3 regions of the Arthrobacter sp. NA-172 genome follow, and region 3 is predicted to be linked to each of the others. Evidence: riboswitches for the same ligand, from Rfam matches in the RefSeq annotation. Region 3 holds a riboswitch; each other region holds the start of a gene.

Region 1 (5,849 bases), 1.4 Mb from region 3:
AGTGTTCCGCAGTCCAGGACGTGCGCCAGAGCTGCGCAGCGCTCCACGTGGCGCAGGAAGTTGTGGCCAAGGCCCTTGCCCTCGCTGGCGCCTTCAATCAGTCCAGGAACGTCGGCAATGGTGAACCGGACGTCGCCGGCCTGGACCACGCCAAGGTTGGGGATCAAGGTGGTGAAGGGGTAGTCGGCAATCTTGGGCCGTGCAGCAGACATTGCCGCAATGAGGCTCGACTTGCCCGCCGAAGGGAAGCCGACCAGGGCGATATCTGCAATGGATTTCAGTTCCAGGACGATATCGCTGGAGTCGCCTTCGATGCCGAGCAGGGCGAAACCTGGTGCCCGGCGCTTCTGCGAAGACAGCGACGAGTTGCCAAGGCCACCTTGACCACCGGCGGCCGCGATGAACTCGGTCCCTTCGCCGACGAGGTCGGCCAGGACAACGCCGTCCTTGGTCTTGACTACCGTGCCCTCCGGAACGGGAAGGACAAGGGTTTCACCGTTCTTGCCGCCGCGCCAGTCTCCCATGCCCGGGCCGCCATTGGTTGCGTGGCGGTGCGGGGCGTGGTGGTAATCAAGCAGGGTGGTGGTCTGCGCATCAACGCGCAGGATGACGTCGCCGCCATTGCCGCCGTTGCCGCCGTCGGGTCCGCCAAGGGGCTTGAACTTCTCGCGCTTAACAGAGACACAGCCGTGGCCGCCTGTTCCGCCGGATACGTGAAGTACTACCCGGTCTACGAAGGTGGCCACGTGTTTCTCCTCTGTGTGGAAATTACTGCTGTGTGGAATTTACTGCTGTGTGGAAAATTCTAGTGCGGTTAAAAAGACAAGTGGAGCGGGCCATACGGCCCGCTCCACCCGTTCAGAACTTGGTATTACTCTGCAGCTGCAGCAGCAACGATGTTCACTACGCGGCGGCCGCGGCGAGTACCGAACTCAACCGCACCTGCCTGCAGGGCGAACAGGGTGTCGTCGCCACCGCGGCCGACACCGGCGCCCGGGTGGAAGTGGGTGCCGCGCTGGCGGACGATGATCTCGCCTGCGGAAACGACCTGGCCACCGAAGCGCTTTACGCCGAGGTACTGGGCGTTGGAGTCACGACCGTTGCGAGTGGAACTCGCGCCTTTTTTATGTGCCATTTGAAATGCCTGCCTTTAAAATTCTGGGGAATCTGTTGAAAACCTGAACAGCAACCAGTGGTTACTTGATACCGGTGATCTTGATCTTGGTCAGTTCCTGACGGTGACCCTGGCGCTTCTTGTACCCGGTCTTGTTCTTGAACTTCTGGATGACAATCTTCGGACCACGGAGGTCTTCGAGGATCTCAGCCGTAACCTTGACCTTGGCCAGATCCGCAGCGGCGGAGGTGACCTTGTCACCGTCTACCAGGAGCAGTGCGGGCAGCTCAAGGGTGCTGCCGGCTCCACCGGGGACGCGGTTCAGGGTTACGTAGTCTCCAACGGAAACCTTTTCTTGGCGGCCGCCTGCGCGGACAATCGCGTACACCACTTGGGCACTCACTTCTCTCGACGTTTATTACTAAATTTGCGTGCGGAACCCCGATCCGAAAACGGTCCTGGTTCACGCTGTGCCTCAACGCCGTGGACTCCGGTACGGAGTCCATGAGTCGTCCCACGAACAGTTCCAAATGAATGGTTCCTAGGGGCATAACCCAAGTGTTGGCGTAAGCACCGAAGATCTAGATTACGCTAGTTTCGCCCTCGGCTGCAAATGAGGCCAGGTCCGGAGGCTGCCACGTGATGGCTGCCACAGACTGGCTATGCCGCCGTCCGGTACCGTGCCCATATAGCTTACCCTGCTCACCGGGAAAAGTACGGATGGCCACCACGACACGCAGCAGAGTCTCTCGAACCCAGCCTCCGGGCCCCTTTTCGCAACCGAGGCCCCGGTTCAGCCGTGGAGCCGCGGAGCATCGAAGAACGCCGTCTCGTAGCGGCAAGACTGGGAGAACGCCACCATCATCGCGGTGCGCTCCGCAGGTGAAGCCGCCCGCCCAGCCGCATCTGTAATGTTGATCGCCGTGCGTGTGGCCTCGGCGAATTCCCCGTCCGCATAAGTCCGCAGCCAGTCCGAGTAAGCATGTCCTGCCGGGGATCCCGCCTGCACGAAGCCTTGGTGGAGCCGCTGGCCCACCTCGGCGTACAACCAGTAGCACGGCAGCACCGCAGCCAGCAGCACGGCGTAGCTGCCCGACGCCGATGCAGCCAACAGGTGGTCCACGTAGGCCTTGGTAACGGGGCCAAGTTCTCCGTTTGCCTGGCGTCCGCTGAGCCAGTTCCGATGGAGTTCGGACTCGACTTCAAGGCACATTCGTGCGCCGCGGGCCCAGAACAGCTGTTCGTCTTCGCTGGGCGCAAGGGCGCTTGCCCTGGCCAGGACGCGCGAATACCCGTTGAGATAGAGGGCATCCTGTGCCAAGTAGTAGGTGAACTGCTCCTCGCTGAGTTCACCGGACTGGAGGTCCTGGATGAATTCCAAGCCGTAGATGGCCTCGAGCTCCTTCTGTGCACCGTCCCACATCCGGGCTGCAAAATCCCCCGGTTGAAGGGCTTGCTGAAGCTCGTGGAAGTGGTGGATCGGCCCGTTACCCTTCCCCACTTCCAGCGTGCCGGACTGGGCGAGCGCTTCCTGAAGCCAGGGCTTGACCAGACGAAGGGCGGATTCCCAGTCGCCAAGCCGCGCCTTGGCCGTTGCAATCGCTGATGACAGGGAACACCCCGTGCCGTGGCTGTTGCGGGTTTCCACCCGGTCACCGGCAAATTCCACCACGTCCTGGCTCAGGAGTCCGACCGTATTGACCAAGGCATCGGGGCAGCCGGCTCCCTGCAGATGGCCGCCCTTCACCAGCACGGTGTTTCCGCAGGCGGCAGCAAGACGCTTGCCTTGTTCCAACGCCGCGGCCCAGTCCGTTGCCTCTGATTCGCCGAGCAGCATGGCCAGTTCCGGAAGATTTGGAGTGACCAGGTCAGCGAGGGGCAGCAGTGCCCGTAGCGCGGCTTCAGCGGATTCAGCAAGGAGCCGATCACCACTGGTGGCAATCATCACTGGGTCCAGGACCACGACGGCGGGGCGCACCTCCTCCAGCCAGCGGCGGACTTCGTCGATGACCGCGACGTCCCCGAGCATGCCGATCTTGACGGCGTCCACCGTGATGTCATCGCTAATGGCCCTGAGTTGCTGACGCAGGAACTCCACGGGGGGCACATGAACTGCGGTGACACCCTGCGTGTTCTGTGCCGTGAGCGCCGTGATCACGGCCATTCCATAGCCGCCGTTGGCCGCAATGCTCTTGAGGTCAGCCTGTATCCCGGCGCCGCCTGAGGGATCGGAACCGGCAATGCTGAGGACCCTGGGAAGTGGCCGATGAGTGGCATTGAGGGGGTAGACAGCCGAATGCACTGAATCAGTCATACGAGACATCCCTTCGCCGGTGCTAACCGGACAGGTTCAACGGGTCTGGTCTCAGCCGGCTTGGTGCGCGGCACCCCGTGTCAGTCCCTCAGCTTAACCCGGATCACAACTCGCCCGGCAATAATGACCGGCGAAATAGCCGCCGGAATAGTCCGCGTCAAAGTCCAGTGAACCGGCCGGGAACGCCGAAGCCCCGGCCGCCTCCACAAGTGTGGAAGCAGCCGGGGCTCCTGACATGAACTGATTCTAGAGTTCGGACTTCGGCACGCCGACACCGAGGATGATCGGTTCAGCCGCGGCAGCCGATTTAGCCGGAACCGACGCAGGCGCCTTGGCCTCGTGGGCGGACCCACCGGACACGGCCGTGACAACCTCGTGGTGCTCCACATCGGTGGCGTTGGCGGCACCCTGCGCCCGGCTGGCACTACGGTTCCGGCGGCCCCTGCGTCCACGCGAGGCCTGCTCTGGGGATTCCCCCACCGATGCGGTGGCAGAGTCCCTGGTAGGCGCTAGCGTCGCCGTCGTTCCGGTACTAGTCGTGCCGGTACTAGTCGTTTCGGTGTCAGACGCCTCGCCGAGGCCTGCAAACGCCTGTGCCAACAGATCCAAGCTCATGGCGGGCGAGCCGCTCACCGGCTCTTCTTCGTGGTGGACGAAAGGCAACGCCACTTCCTCGCCACCAAATCGCAACACCGGCTTCGAGCGCTGCTCGCCACTTGCCGGAGCCTGAACGGGAACTGTCCCGGCTACGGCAGCCTCGGCTGCAGCGGCCTCTGCCAGGGTTTCCGCGGCGTGGTGCAACTCGTCGTCGTGCAGGTGCGCAGCGTGGGCCGCCGCCGCGATGGTGGCCAGCGCAGCGCGGGTGGCAGCCTGACGGTTGGGATCCGAAGACTCATTGTGGACCGGCGCCGGAGGGGTCACCGGGAGCTTCCTGGGTCCCCTGGCCTGTGCCCCTGCCCCGGCGGCGCTTGCGCTGCTCCGGGCGGACGGCCGGCTGTGACTCCGTGCGCGGGTGATGGTGTTCAGCGGCCACCACGTTGGCCCGGCGGTGTTCCACCGGCTCGTCGTGGGTGACGATTCCGCGTCCTGCGCAGGTTTCGCACTGCTCGCCGAAGACCTCGAGCAGGCCGGTGCCCATGCGCTTGCGGGTCATCTGGACCAAACCAAGCGAAGTCACTTCGGCAACCTGGTGCTTGGTACGATCACGGCCGAGGCACTCGACCATGCGTCGCAGAACGAGGTCGCGGTTGGATTCCAGGACCATGTCGATAAAGTCGATGACGATGATTCCGCCGATGTCGCGCAAGCGCAGCTGACGGACTACTTCTTCGGCAGCTTCGAGGTTGTTCTTGGTGACGGTTTCCTCGAGGTTGCCACCGCTGCCGGTGAACTTGCCGGTGTTGACGTCAACAACCGTCATGGCCTCAGTGCGGTCGATCACGAGTGAACCACCGGAAGGCAGGAAGACCTTGCGCTCCAATGCCTTGTGGATCTGTTCGTCCACGCGCCAGGCCGAGAAGATGTCCTGGTCCGAGGTCCACTTTTCGAGGCGACCCACCAGGTCCGGCGCCACATACGTGACGTAGGCCTCAATGGTGTCCCAAGCTTCATCGCCCGAGACGATCAGCTTGGAGAAGTCCTCGTTGAAGACGTCGCGGACAACCTTGATGGTGAGGTCCGGTTCGCCGTAGAGCAGTTCCGGGGCGAGGATCTTCGTGGAAGTGGACTGGCTTTCAATACCTTCCCACTGTGCACGCAGGCGGTTGATATCGTGCGTCAGTTCTTCTTCGGAAGCACCCTCAGCCGCTGTGCGGACAATAACGCCAGCGTTCTCCGGGAGGCGATCCTTGAGGATCCGCTTCAGGCGGTTGCGCTCGACGTCGGGCAGCTTGCGGGAGATGCCGGTCATCGAACCGCCGGGAACGTACACGAGGTAACGTCCTGGGAGCGAAATCTGGCTGGTCAGGCGAGCACCCTTGTGGCCGACGGGGTCCTTGGTGACCTGCACCAGCACGGAATCGCCCGACTTCAGGGCATTTTCGATGCGACGCGGCTTGCCTTCAAGGGTGACGGCATCCCAGTTGACTTCGCCGGCGTACAGCACTGCGTTGCGGCCGCGTCCGATATCGACGAACGCAGCTTCCATGGACGGCAGCACGTTCTGGACCTTGCCCAGATAGACATTGCCGATCAGGGAATCCTGCTGCGTCTTGGACACGAAGTGCTCCGCGAGCACGCCGTCTTCCAGGACACCGATCTGGATCCTGTCGTCGCGCTGGCGAACGATCATCTGACGGTCCACAGACTCACGGCGTGCCAGGAATTCGGCTTCGGTGATGACCTGGCGACGGCGACCGGTTTCCCGGGACTCGCGGCGTCGCTGCTTCTTCGCTTCAAGGCGCGTCGAGCCCTTGACGCTGG
Region 2 (5,849 bases), 1.3 Mb from region 3:
TGGTCCTGGAACAGCAAAGCCGTGTGGAACAGCCCGGCCTCGCCGCGCGAGGGGATCTGGAGTCCGGCGGCAGGGGCGAGGTGCACCAGCGGCGTACCGACACGGCCGAAGTAAAGGCCGCCATCCTGTTCGGCAACGACATCCAGCCCCAACGCCCGCTGATAGTAGTCGCTCATGAGCTTCATGTCCCCCACTTTGAGCATCACCGTGCCCATGGTGAGTTCGGCAGGAAGGAGATCCTGGCTGGATGTGGTGGTCATGTGAAACTCCCGATTCTTGTGGCGCCGCCCTTCGGCAACCTCTATATATCTAAATTACTTGAAGCTTCAATTTATTCCTAATGACCGCCGCCTGAAATGCGTCCCCTGAGCACGTGGCGCTCAGGTTTCAGGACAACCTCAAGGGACACGCGCGGATCCTTCGCGTAAACCACGACGTCGGCACTGGCGCCTTCTGTGATGGCACCGGCACCCAGCCACTCGCGGGCAGACCAGCAAGCGGCATCGAGGGCAGCGGCCGCCGGCAGGCCCGCCTGGTGCAGTTCCAGGATTTCCTGACCGATGCGGCCGTGCTTGATGACGCTGCCCGCGTCGGTCCCGGCGAATACCTGCACCCCGGCGTCGAACGCCTCGCGGACCCGCTCATACCGGCGTTCCCACAGCGAGGTCATGTGGGTGGCGTAGCGCGGGAATTTCGCCTCGGCCTGCCTCGCGATGTCCGGGAAGGTCCCGATGTTGATGAGCGTGGGGACGATCGGCACTCCTTGCTCCAGGAGTCGCGGAATATGGTGCGGCAGCAGGCCGGTGGCGTGCTCGATGCAGTCGATGCCGGCGTCGAGCATGTCATCGATGGTTTCTTCGGCGAAGCAATGAGCCGTCACCCGGGCTCCCTCGTCATGCGCGGCCGCGACGGCATCCTTGACGAAAGCTGCCGGAAAAGACGGACCGAGGTCCCCGGCCAGGCGGTCAATCCAGTCACCAACGATCTTGACCCAACCGTCTCCGGCGCGGGCCTGCTTGCGCACGGCTTCCACCAGCCCCTCGGGTTCAACCTCCTCGGCCAACCCACGGATATATCGCCCTTTCCTCGCGATGTGACGGCCCGCCCGGATGATCCGGGGCATGTCCGGCCGCCGTTGGAGCCAGCGCGTATCACTTGCGGAACCGGCGTCGCGGATCAGGAGGGTCCCGGCGTCGCGGTCTGCCGTTGCCTGCAGACGCGCAGTCTCGTCGTCGACCGCTCCGCCTACCCCTAATCCCACATGGCAGTGCGCGTCCACGAGTCCGGGCAGCACCCATCCGTCCAGCACAACGTTCGGCGGGGCGACGGGCCGGACAAACGTCAACCGTCCGTCGACGGACCACAGGCCACGCTGCTCTTCTTCCGGCCCGATGAGCACGGCACCGCTGAACTCGATGATTTCTGGCATGCATCCAGCCTAGACTTCGGCCACGTTACGGGCTCGGTCACATCTGACTGGAACACTTCGGGCTGTGATAGCTTCGTCTACGACCACACGGGGGCCCTTGCAAGGGCTGAGATCGGGCTGACGCGGCCTGCGACCGTTGAACCTGTCCGGGTAATGCCGGCGAAGGAAGTGAGCAGTCCCTTGAGCACCAAAGAAGCACAGCAAAGCCCTACCCAAAACGAAGCGGTCCCCAACGTGACCCAGTCCCTCAAGTCGCATTCCCTCGCGTTCATGGAAGACGCCGGGACGGGAATCAGGGTGCCGGTCACTGAAATCGCCTTGGAACCATCGCCCAACGGCGAGGCAAATGCGCCCTTCCGGGTGTACCGGACCGCCGGGCCCGGCAGCGATCCAGTCAGGGGCCTCGAACCATTCCGTGGCGAGTGGATCGAATCCCGTGGCGACACCGAAGTGTACGGCGGCCGCGAACGGAACCTGCTCGACGACGGCAAGTCCGCCGTACGCCGTGGCGCCGCCTCCGCAGAGTGGAAGGGCGCACAACCGGTGCCCCGCCGCGCCGTCGTCGGCAAGACAGTCACCCAGATGCACTACGCCAAGCAGGGCATGGTGACCCCCGAAATGCAGTTCGTTGCGCTCCGCGAAAACTGTGATGTTGAACTGGTCCGCAGTGAAGTCGCCGCCGGCCGGGCCATCATTCCCAACAACATCAACCACCCGGAGTCCGAGCCGATGATCATCGGCAAGGCGTTACCTGGTGAAGATCAACGCCAACATCGGCAACTCCGCCGTGACCAGTTCCATCGCTGAGGAAGTCGACAAGCTGCAGTGGGCAACGCAGTGGGGCGCGGACACCGTCATGGACCTCTCCACGGGCGACGACATCCACACGACGCGCGAGTGGATCATCCGCAACTCCCCCGTGCCGATCGGTACCGTGCCCATCTACCAGGCCCTCGAGAAGGTCAACGGCGAGGCCAACAAGCTCACGTGGGAAATCTTCCGCGATACCGTCATTGAACAGTGCGAGCAAGGCGTGGACTACATGACCATCCACGCGGGGGTGTTGCTGCGGTACGTACCGCTGACGGCGAACCGCGTGACCGGCATCGTGTCCCGCGGGGGCTCCATCATGGCTGGATGGTGCCTTGCTCATCATGAGGAGAACTTCCTCTACACGCATTTCGATGAGCTCTGCGAGATCTTCGCCAAGTACGACGTCGCGTTCTCGCTTGGCGACGGACTACGGCCAGGCGCGACGGCGGACGCCAACGACGCTGCCCAGTTCGCCGAACTCGACACGCTGGCTGAGCTCACTCAGCGGGCCTGGGAGTTTGACGTCCAGGTCATGGTCGAAGGTCCGGGCCACATTCCTTTCCACCTGGTACGGGAGAACGTGGAACGCCAGCAGGAACTCTGCAAGGGCGCCCCGTTCTACACGCTGGGCCCCTTGGTCACCGATGTGGCCCTTGGTTACGACCACATCACTTCGGCCATCGGCGCAACGGAGATTGCCCGCTATGGAACCGCGATGCTCTGCTACGTGACCCCCAAGGAGCACTTGGGTTTGCCGAACAAGGACGACGTCAAGACCGGTGTGATCACGTACAAGATCGCGGCCCACGCTGCCGACCTCGCCAAGGGTCACCCCGGAGCACATGAACGTGACGACGCGTTGTCCAAGGCCCGCTTCGAATTCCGCTGGCGTGACCAGTTCGCGCTGTCACTGGATCCGGTGACCGCAGAGTCCTTCCATGATGAGACGCTTCCGGCAGAACCCGCCAAGACCGCGCATTTCTGCTCGATGTGCGGGCCGAAATTCTGCTCCATGCGTATCAGCCAGGACATCCGTGACGAGTACGGTTCGGCGGATTCCCAAGCAGCTATCGCAGAAATGTACAGCGGCATGCGTGAGAAGAGCGAGGAATTCCTGGCTTCCGGCGGCAAGGTGTACCTTCCGGAGCTGGAGGTTCCCGCAGGCAAATCAGCAGCGAAATCAGGAAGCCTGAGCTGATCAGGAAGCTTGGACTGATCCGGCGCGGCTGACATCCGCAATGAAGGAGCGGATCATCCGGTCTCCTTCAACTGAGTCATGAGGCCGGTGTCCTCCTGCCGCGACGCGGTGGAGGGCACCGGTGTCCTGCAAATAGGCCGCGATTTCTTCGTAGAGGGGTTCCCAGCCGCCGGTCAGGACAAGCGTTGGAACGCCCGGCACAAAGTGGAGGGGCGCTTCCCACGGCGGAGCCTGCAACCGCAGCCGCCGAGCGGTGCGCCGGGCCTCAGGGGTAGTGAGGACTGCCGCCTCCGAGGAAAACGCCCGGCGGACGAATTCACGCTGGTAATCCTCGTCGCTGAGCTCGTGCCGGACCTGGAACAGTGGCTCCATCAGCGCCCGGTAGGCGGCGGTGGCCGGAAGTTCCGCAGTCAAGGAAAGGCAGCCGGGTTCCACGAGCACAAGGGAGCGGACCAGATCCGGCCTCTGCACGGCAGCCAACATGGCGGAAATCGCACCTTGGGAGTGCGCCACAATGTGGCCGCCAGGGGCTGCGCCGCGAGCTGTTGGATCCGCATGCGCACCGAGACACTCCAGCACGATGTCCACGTCGGCGGCGACATTGGAATCCAAGGGCTCGGCCTGCGCGTCAAAACCGTGGCGTTTCAGGAAGAGCGCGTCATAGTTCAACGCCATGCCATGTTGCTTCGGCCAGGCGGCAGCGCCGAATGTGCCTGCTCCATGGACGAACACAACGCGCTGTTTTTGCATCCCCCAAGCCTATGGCACCCGGCTGACATCCCAACTAACTGCCAGTCAGTTGGGTGGAACGTCTACTTGCCGAGGAACTTGTCGAAGCCCTTGGGCAGGTTCAGCTGCGAGGGATCGAAGTCGCCGCCGGGCTGACCGAAGGCCGCACCCGTCGAGACAGAGTTCGCCCGCTTTTTCTCGGCGTCGCGCAGTTCCTGGGCAGCCTTGGCCGGGTTGCCGGAACGGGCCTTCTTCTTCGGCGCATTCTTTGCGGCCTTGCGGGCAGCCCCGCCGAGGCCGGGCATACCCGGCATCCCGGGCATCCCGCCGCCCTGCGCCAGCTTCTTCATCATCTTCTGGGCCTGCGCGAAGCGCTCCAGGAGGCCGTTGACCTCGGAGACGTGGACGCCCGAGCCACGGGCGATGCGGGCCCGGCGGGAACCGTTGATGATCTTCGGTGCCACGCGCTCGTGCGGGGTCATGGAGCGGACAATCGCCTCAACCCGGTCGATCTCGCGCTCGTCGAACTGCTCCAGCTGCTGACGGATGTTCTGCGCACCCGGCATCATCATCAGCATTTTCTTCATGGAGCCCATGTTGCGGATCTGCTGCATCTGGGCGAGGAAGTCGTCCAGGGTGAAGTCTTCCTGGTCGGCGAACTTCTTCGCCATCCGGGCAGCTTCGTCCTTGTCCCAGTTCTTCTCAGCCTGCTCGATCAGCGTCAGGACGTCACCCATGTCAAGGATGCGCGAAGCCATACGGTCCGGGTGGAACAGCTCGAAGTCGTCGAGGCCTTCGCCCGTGGACGCGAACATGACCGGCTTTCCGGTGACGGACGCGACCGAAAGGGCCGCGCCGCCGCGGGCATCGCCGTCGAGCTTCGAGAGCACGACGCCGGTGAAGTTGACGCCCTCGTCGAACGCAACCGCCGTGTTCACGGCGTCCTGGCCGATCATGGAGTCGATCACAAACAGTACTTCGTTCGGGATGATCGCCTGGCGGATGCGGCGTGCCCTGGTCCATCATTTCGGCGTCGACGCCGAGGCGGCCCGCGGTGTCCACGATCACGACGTCGTGCAGCTTCTGGCGCGCTTCATCGACGCCGCCACGTGCGACGGCGATCGGATCGCCCGTGGGGACGTCCATGTCCGAGGTGGTGCCGGGATGCGGCGCGTAGACGGGGACGCCGGCGCGTTCACCGACGATCTGGAGCTGCGTCACCGCGTTGGGACGCTGAAGGTCGGCTGCAACGAGTACGGGGCTATGGCCCTGGGCTTTGAGCCACTTCGCCAGCTTGCCGGCGAGGGTGGTCTTACCGGCACCCTGCAAGCCGGCGAGCATGATGACGGTCGGGCCGGTCTTCGCGAGGCGGATGCGTCGGGTCTCACCGCCGAGGATCTCCACGAGTTCCTCGTTGACGATCTTGACGATCTGCTGGCTGGGGTTCAGGGCTGCGGAGACTTCAGCGCCCAGGGCACGCTCGCGGATACGCCCGGTGAACTCGCGGACTACGGAAACGGCAACGTCCGCGTCCAAAAGGGCGCGGCGGATCTCCCGGACGGTGGCGTCGACGTCGGCCTCGGTAAGGCGGCCCTTGCCACGGAGATTCTTGAAGGTTGCTGTCAACCGGTCAGAGAGTGAATTGAACACGCGCCGCGCACTTCTTTCAATGGTCTACGA
Region 3 (5,849 bases):
GCGCTCCAGGCCGAAGGCTGGCCTGCAACGAGGGGAGCTGGCTCGTGAAAGACATCGTGCTGATTGTTACGGCGGTGATTCTCAGCCTCGCGGCGGCCGGAGCGATCTATAGGATCGCCGTCGGACCGTCATTGCTGGACAGAGTGCTGGCCTCGGATGTGCTGCTTGCGATCCTGAGCGCCGCGCTGGCCATCGACATGGCCGTCAACAGGCACTTGAACAACCTCGTGTTGCTGGTCGCGCTGGCGCTCATCGGCTTTATCGGTTCCGTGACGGTTGCCCGCTTCGTGGCCGATCGGAGAGGGCAAGTCAATGACTCCTAATGCCACCGGAGCCGACGCCGTGATCGATGCCGTTACCGCCGTATTGCTGATTGTTGGCGCGCTGATGTCATTGGGCGCGGCAATCGGCCTGTTGCGCTTCCCGGACCTGATGAGCCGCATGCATGCCGCTACCAAGCCGCAAGTGCTGGGGCTGTTCCTTGTCTTGGCGGCTATCGGGCTGCAGATGCGCGAGTGGTGGGTGTGGCCCGTTCTCTTGGTCGCGTGGATTTTCCAGCTGCTGACCGTGCCTGTGTCGGCCCACATGGTGGGCCGCGCGGGATACAGGACCAAGCACCTCCACCCCGAATTTCTCAGCGCGGACGAACTCGAGGCTGTGGTGCTGCGGGCGGCCGGTGAGCGGGCCGCCGAGAAGGCTGAAGAGGCCCGCCCCGCGTCGCCCCCCGCCGGGGGTGGCGGCGAGCCGCGCTAGACGACTTCCGGAACGGAGCCCCCGCCGGGGGTGGCGGCGAGCCGCGCTAGACGACTTCCGGAACGGAGCCCCCGCCGGGGGTGGCGGCGAGCCGCGCTAGACGACTTCCGGGGTCTTGTTGAAGCGCGAGATCGCGCGCTGAGTGCTGCGGCCAGCGAGGACCTGGATGACGGCGCTGACAGTCGATGAAATCAAGGCAAAAGTCAGGGCCGAACGCAGGCTTGCTTCCATATCGTCGTGGCCCTTGGGAGGCTTGTTGCCCGTGGTCTTTTCCCACACTGCGTTGACGATCTTGCTACCGACAATGCCAGCGCCGATGCCTACACCGGCACCGAGCAGTTTGAAGACGAGGTTCATTGCGGGACTCCTTGCGGGAGGAAACAGGACCGACCCCAGCCTAACCCGACTTTATCGATTGCAACCCACCGGCCGTTTCAGCGCCCAACGGGGCCTTTAGGGAGCCACGGATGGGGGTTGGCGCCTGAGCCGGAAGAACTCCTCCAGGGCTCCGGGCTTCGGGCGCACCGGAACGATGTCGCGCCTTTCGGCCAGGACCGCCTCCACCGCGCCGAGAGTCAGAAGTTCGTCCAGCAGCGCCAGGGTGGGCGGCATGAGCTTGAGAGTCCCTGCGGCCTCGGCGTCAAGGATTCCGCGGACCGGCATCCACTGAGACGACGACGCTTCCGTTGTCTGGTGCTGTGGCTCTGCACCCGAAGCCGGGCAGGCAACGTAGAAGTATGTGTCGAAGCGCTTGGGCTGGTCCTCCGGGGTGACCCAGTTGGCCCACGGGCGGAGGGTGGCTGCGTCGAGCTTCAGCCCGGCCTCTTCGAACACCTCGCGTTGCGCGGCCGCGAGCACCCGGCCGGCGTTGTGCCGGGCTAACGAGGGCTCGGCGGCAATACTGCTCCGGTGCCACGCGGCGGCATGCTGCTCGACGATGTCGTCCGTGAAGTCCCAGCCGGCGCTGTCCGCTTGGTCCACGCGTCCGCCGGGGAAGACCACCATGCCCGCGGCAAAATCCATGGTGGACACTCGATGCTGCACGAACACCTCCAGCCCGCGGCCCGCGGGATGTGCTGGTCCTGCGGGATGTGCTGGTCCTGCCAGATCCGCGGGATGTGCTGGTCCTGCCAGAGCCGCGGGATGTGCTGGTCCTGCCAGAGCCGCGGGATGTGCTGGTCCTGCCAGAGCCGCTGGATCTGCGGGATCTACAGGATCCGGGGGATGTGCGGCATCGCGGATCAGGATCACGCTCGCCGCGAGCCTAGGTTCGGCCACCGTGGTGTTCGCTTCGCCAATGCCTGTCAAGACCGCTCCTTTGCCCGCCTGCCGCCCGCTTGCTGCCCGCCCGCGGAGCTGGGGATGCCGCGCGTTCGATTCTGCTTGATCATTCTCCCAGTTTCGCCACTTGCCCGCGCCACCTCAGGCCGGCTCGCGCTCGGACGGCGAATGATCCAGCAGAATGTGTCGCTCTCCGTCCTTTGTGACCGCTCAGCGCGCGCAAACAAAGCGCCCGCAACCCCGCCAAGGTGTAAACTGAACCACGCCCAAAAGGGTGGATTGATAACGACAGGGGAGCGCCGCCGTCGGGCTTGCAGCAATGCGGCACGGAGGACGGGCGCTGAGAGTGCGGACAGCCGCAGACCCTCGAACCTGATCCGGCTAGTACCGGCGCAAGGGAGTCGAGTTCTCATAGTGTCCGGAACCGGAGGCGCAAGCCGCTCGAAGGAAAACCGGAAACACTTTCCCCTCCTGTTCCTCAGGAGGACAAAATGACTGGTATTTCTGCAAAGGCGGCCCTCACCAAGCCCGGTTACAACTGGCGCGTGGTGGACATCGTGGTGGCGGCTCTGGTCGCCATCGCCGGCGGCGTGATCTTCTGGGCTTGGGACCAGATGGCATTGGTCGTCACGCCCGCGACCGCTACCTACCCGCCTCTCGGCGGCCTGATCGCCGGCGGCTGGATGATCCCGGCTGTTCTGGGCATGCTCATTGTCCGCAAGCCCGGTGCCGCGATTTTCTGCGAAACCGTTGCCGCCGTCAGCGAGCTCATCATGGGTAACCAGTACGGCACCACGGTGCTGATGTCCGGACTGCTCCAGGGACTCGGCGCGGAACTCATCTTCCTCGCATTCATGTACAAGAAGTTCAACCTGCCGGTGTCCCTGCTGGCCGGGGCCGGTGCAGGTCTGTTCTGCGGGCTCAACGATTCCTTCCTGCCGTGGGGCTGGAACATCGCCTGGGAAGCCGGTGACAAGCTGGCCTACATTGTGTTCTGCACGATTTCCGGTGCCGTCATTGCCGGCGCGCTGGCGTGGATCGCCACCCGCGGCCTCGCCAAAACCGGTGTGTTGGGCTCGTTCGCGTCCCGTAAGGCCGCTTCGGAGCCCGTCTTCTCCTAATGCCCAGTTCCCATGCCGGCGTGCGGCCGGCCGCTGTCACGGCCCAAGGATGGGGCTGGCGGCATGCCGGCCGCACTACACAGGCCATCCAAGGCTTGGAGTTGGACATCCGTCCCGGTGAACGGGTGTTGCTGCTCGGCCCATCGGGCGCGGGCAAGTCGACACTTTTGCATGCCCTCGCGGGGGTGTTGGGCGAGGAGGGGGACGACGCCGACGAGACCGGCAGTTTGCTGGTGGACGGCGCTTCGCCTCGTTCCCGACGGGGCCGTGCGGGACTCATGCAGCAGGACCCCGAGACCCAGGTGGTGCTCTCGCGGCTGGGCGATGATGTCGCCTTCGGCGCCGAGAATCTTTGCGTGCCGCGGGAGGAGATCTGGACGAGGGTCCACGAAGCGCTCGACGACGTCGGGCTGAGGACCAGCGCAGGCGGCGGCTTCGCGCTCGACCACCCGACGTCGGCCCTGTCCGGCGGGCAGAAGCAACGCCTCGCGCTTGCCGGCATCCTGGCGATGCGGCCGGGCTTGGTCCTCCTGGATGAGCCCACCGCCAACCTGGACCCCGCCGGGGTGCTGGAGGTCCGCGACGCCGTGGGACGCTGCTTGGACAAAACCGGAGCCACGCTCGTTGTAGTTGAGCACCGGGTCTCGGTATGGAAAGACCTCGTGGACCGGATCGTGGTCCTGCAGCCGGGCAGTTCCGCCGAGGGTGGCTCGACGCCCGCTGTGCTCCTGGACGGCGATCCGGAGACCGTACTGACGCAAGCAAGGGACATGCTCACTGCTGCAGGCGTGTGGGTTCCCGCCTATGTGCCCGCCACCCGGCCACGTTCCCGGGCGGCGGACGGATCGGCAGTCGGATCGGCAGTCGGGGGAGAGCTGCTGCTCGCCACCCAGGATCTGGCAGTCTCCCGCGAACGGGCGCGCCGTCGCGGGCTCAAAACGGTCCCCCCTATCCCCGTGCAAACCGGACTCGACGCCGAAGTGCTTGCGGGGCAGGCACTGACGATCACGGGTCCCAATGGCGCCGGAAAATCCACGTTCGCCCTGACCCTTGCCGGACTGTTGGCGCCGGTCTCCGGCTCGGTGACTGCCGCCGTCGGACTTCACGCGGGCGTCGGCGTCGATCCCTTCACTTGGAAGGCCGAACAGCTGATCTCGCGTATCGGGACCGTCTTCCAGGAGCCGGAGCACCAATTCGTGACGGGCCGGGTGCTGGACGAGCTCATGTTCGGCCCCAAGCACCTCGGCCACGGCGAGGAGCGTGTGGACGAGTTGCTGGAACGGCTGCGCCTGAGCCATTTGGTGGACGCCAATCCGTACACGCTCTCCGGCGGCGAGAAGCGACGGCTGTCCGTGGCCACCGTGCTTGCCGCGCATCCGCGCGTGCTGGTGCTGGACGAACCGACCTTCGGACAGGATGCCAACACGTGGGCCGAGCTGGCGTCATTCTTGTCCGAATTGCTCGACGCCGGTACTTCCGTGGTTTCGGTGACTCACGACAGGGAGTTCAGCTCCGTGCTGGGCGGAACCGAGATGCGGTTCGAGCCTGCGATTCAAGGCAGCGCGCGTCAGGAGGCGGGTGCGGCATGAGGAATGCAGTGACCCTGAGTGGCAATCACGCGCTCCTCACGCGGGCGAATCCGCTGGCCAAGTTTGCGTCCGTCTTCCTGATCACCCTGGTGCTGGCCCTGTCCATTGACTGGGTGTCCGCTTCGACGGCGCTCCTCGGCGAGCTGGCCTTGTTTCCCCTCGCGGGACTGACTCTGCGTTTGGTGTGGCAGCGCGGCTGGCCCTTGATTATCGCGGCGGCACTTGGTGGCTGGAGTACGGCGATCCTCTCTGCGCACAGCGGCAGGGTACTGTTTGACGTCGGGATCTGGTCTATCAGCGAAGGCTCGCTGCAGTTAGGGCTAGGTTTCATGCTGCGTGGCCTTGCGATCGCCATGCCGGCCATCCTGCTGATGAGCTGCACGGACCCGACCGACCTCGCCGATGCCTTGGCGCAGAAAGCGAAACTGCCGCACCGTTTTGTCCTGGGCACTTTGGCCGCGCTGCGACTCGTGGGGCTCATGGCGGAGGAGTGGCAGACTATCGGCATGGCGCGGCGGGCGCGGGGAGTTGGCTCACACGGGAGCCCCGCTCAACGGTTTAGGGCGATGCTGGGCCAAAGCTTCGGCCTGCTGGTGCAGGCGATCCGACGGGCTTCCCGTCTGGCCGTGACCATGGAGGCTCGTGGATTCGGCCGCGGCAGGCGGACTTGGGCCCGCGAATCCACGTACAGCCGGCTGGACGTCTGGGTTCTGGCCGGCGGGGTGTTCATCGCCGTCGCGGCCGTGCTCGCGGCCCAATGGGCGGGGACGTGGCACTTCGTCTGGCTGAAGCAGGCCAACTAATAAGTCGCCGTTCCGGGGCGGGGTGCCCGCATAAGGGCGCCCTCGCCGCCGTCGAACTTTGTGGTGTGAAAGCTCGGCGCTCTGGCTACTTCCCTGAACCCCCACCCACGATGCAGATCGATTGACGCGAGGTTGGAAGCGTCGACCACGTACCAGGCTTCCGACGCGCGCCGCCAAATCCAGTCCAGCCTGGCTTGGGTCAGAATAGTGCCGATGCCGTGGCGTCGCCAATCGGGCCGAACGCTGAGGCCGCCCAGATAGTGGCCACTCGGGGCGGAGCCGTCGGCATAGTCCCAGAAATG

The links. A riboswitch is a leader RNA that binds a small molecule or an ion and turns the genes downstream of it on or off. The one in region 3 is predicted to bind thiamine pyrophosphate.
Region 1: it holds a riboswitch for thiamine pyrophosphate, as region 3 does, so the genes downstream of both, thiD (bifunctional hydroxymethylpyrimidine kinase/phosphomethylpyrimidine kinase) here and ACF0H6_RS10105 (ECF transporter S component) in region 3, are expected to answer to the same signal.
Region 2: it holds a riboswitch for thiamine pyrophosphate, as region 3 does, so the genes downstream of both, thiC (phosphomethylpyrimidine synthase ThiC) here and ACF0H6_RS10105 (ECF transporter S component) in region 3, are expected to answer to the same signal.

The regions. Positions count from the first base shown of each region.
Region 1 covers NZ_JBINOT010000001.1:668,696-674,544, forward strand. Annotated here, with positions in the region: gene obgE (GTPase ObgE) at 1-746, opposite strand, end outside; gene rpmA (50S ribosomal protein L27) at 872-1,135, opposite strand; gene rplU (50S ribosomal protein L21) at 1,197-1,505, opposite strand; gene thiD (bifunctional hydroxymethylpyrimidine kinase/phosphomethylpyrimidine kinase) at 1,908-3,428, opposite strand; TPP riboswitch at 3,420-3,516, opposite strand; gene ACF0H6_RS03390 (hypothetical protein) at 3,522-3,665, opposite strand; gene ACF0H6_RS03395 (hypothetical protein) at 3,675-4,349, opposite strand; gene ACF0H6_RS03400 (Rne/Rng family ribonuclease) at 4,321-5,849, opposite strand, start outside.
Region 2 covers NZ_JBINOT010000001.1:769,048-774,896, forward strand. Annotated here, with positions in the region: gene ACF0H6_RS03905 (VOC family protein) at 1-260, opposite strand, end outside; gene ACF0H6_RS03910 (amidohydrolase family protein) at 338-1,429, opposite strand; TPP riboswitch at 1,507-1,614, shown strand; partial or broken gene thiC (phosphomethylpyrimidine synthase ThiC) at 1,610-3,440, shown strand; gene ACF0H6_RS03920 (alpha/beta hydrolase) at 3,441-4,190, opposite strand; partial or broken gene ffh (signal recognition particle protein) at 4,253-5,819, opposite strand.
Region 3 covers NZ_JBINOT010000001.1:2,036,023-2,041,871, reverse strand. Annotated here, with positions in the region: gene ACF0H6_RS10130 (Na+/H+ antiporter subunit E) at 1-48, shown strand, start outside; gene ACF0H6_RS10125 (monovalent cation/H+ antiporter complex subunit F) at 45-323, shown strand; gene mnhG (monovalent cation/H(+) antiporter subunit G) at 313-753, shown strand; gene ACF0H6_RS10115 (DUF4235 domain-containing protein) at 850-1,110, opposite strand; gene ACF0H6_RS10110 (NUDIX hydrolase) at 1,207-2,061, opposite strand; TPP riboswitch at 2,315-2,451, shown strand; gene ACF0H6_RS10105 (ECF transporter S component) at 2,526-3,155, shown strand; gene ACF0H6_RS10100 (ABC transporter ATP-binding protein) at 3,155-4,744, shown strand; gene ACF0H6_RS10095 (energy-coupling factor transporter transmembrane component T family protein) at 4,741-5,547, shown strand; gene ACF0H6_RS10090 (GNAT family N-acetyltransferase) at 5,544-5,849, opposite strand, start outside.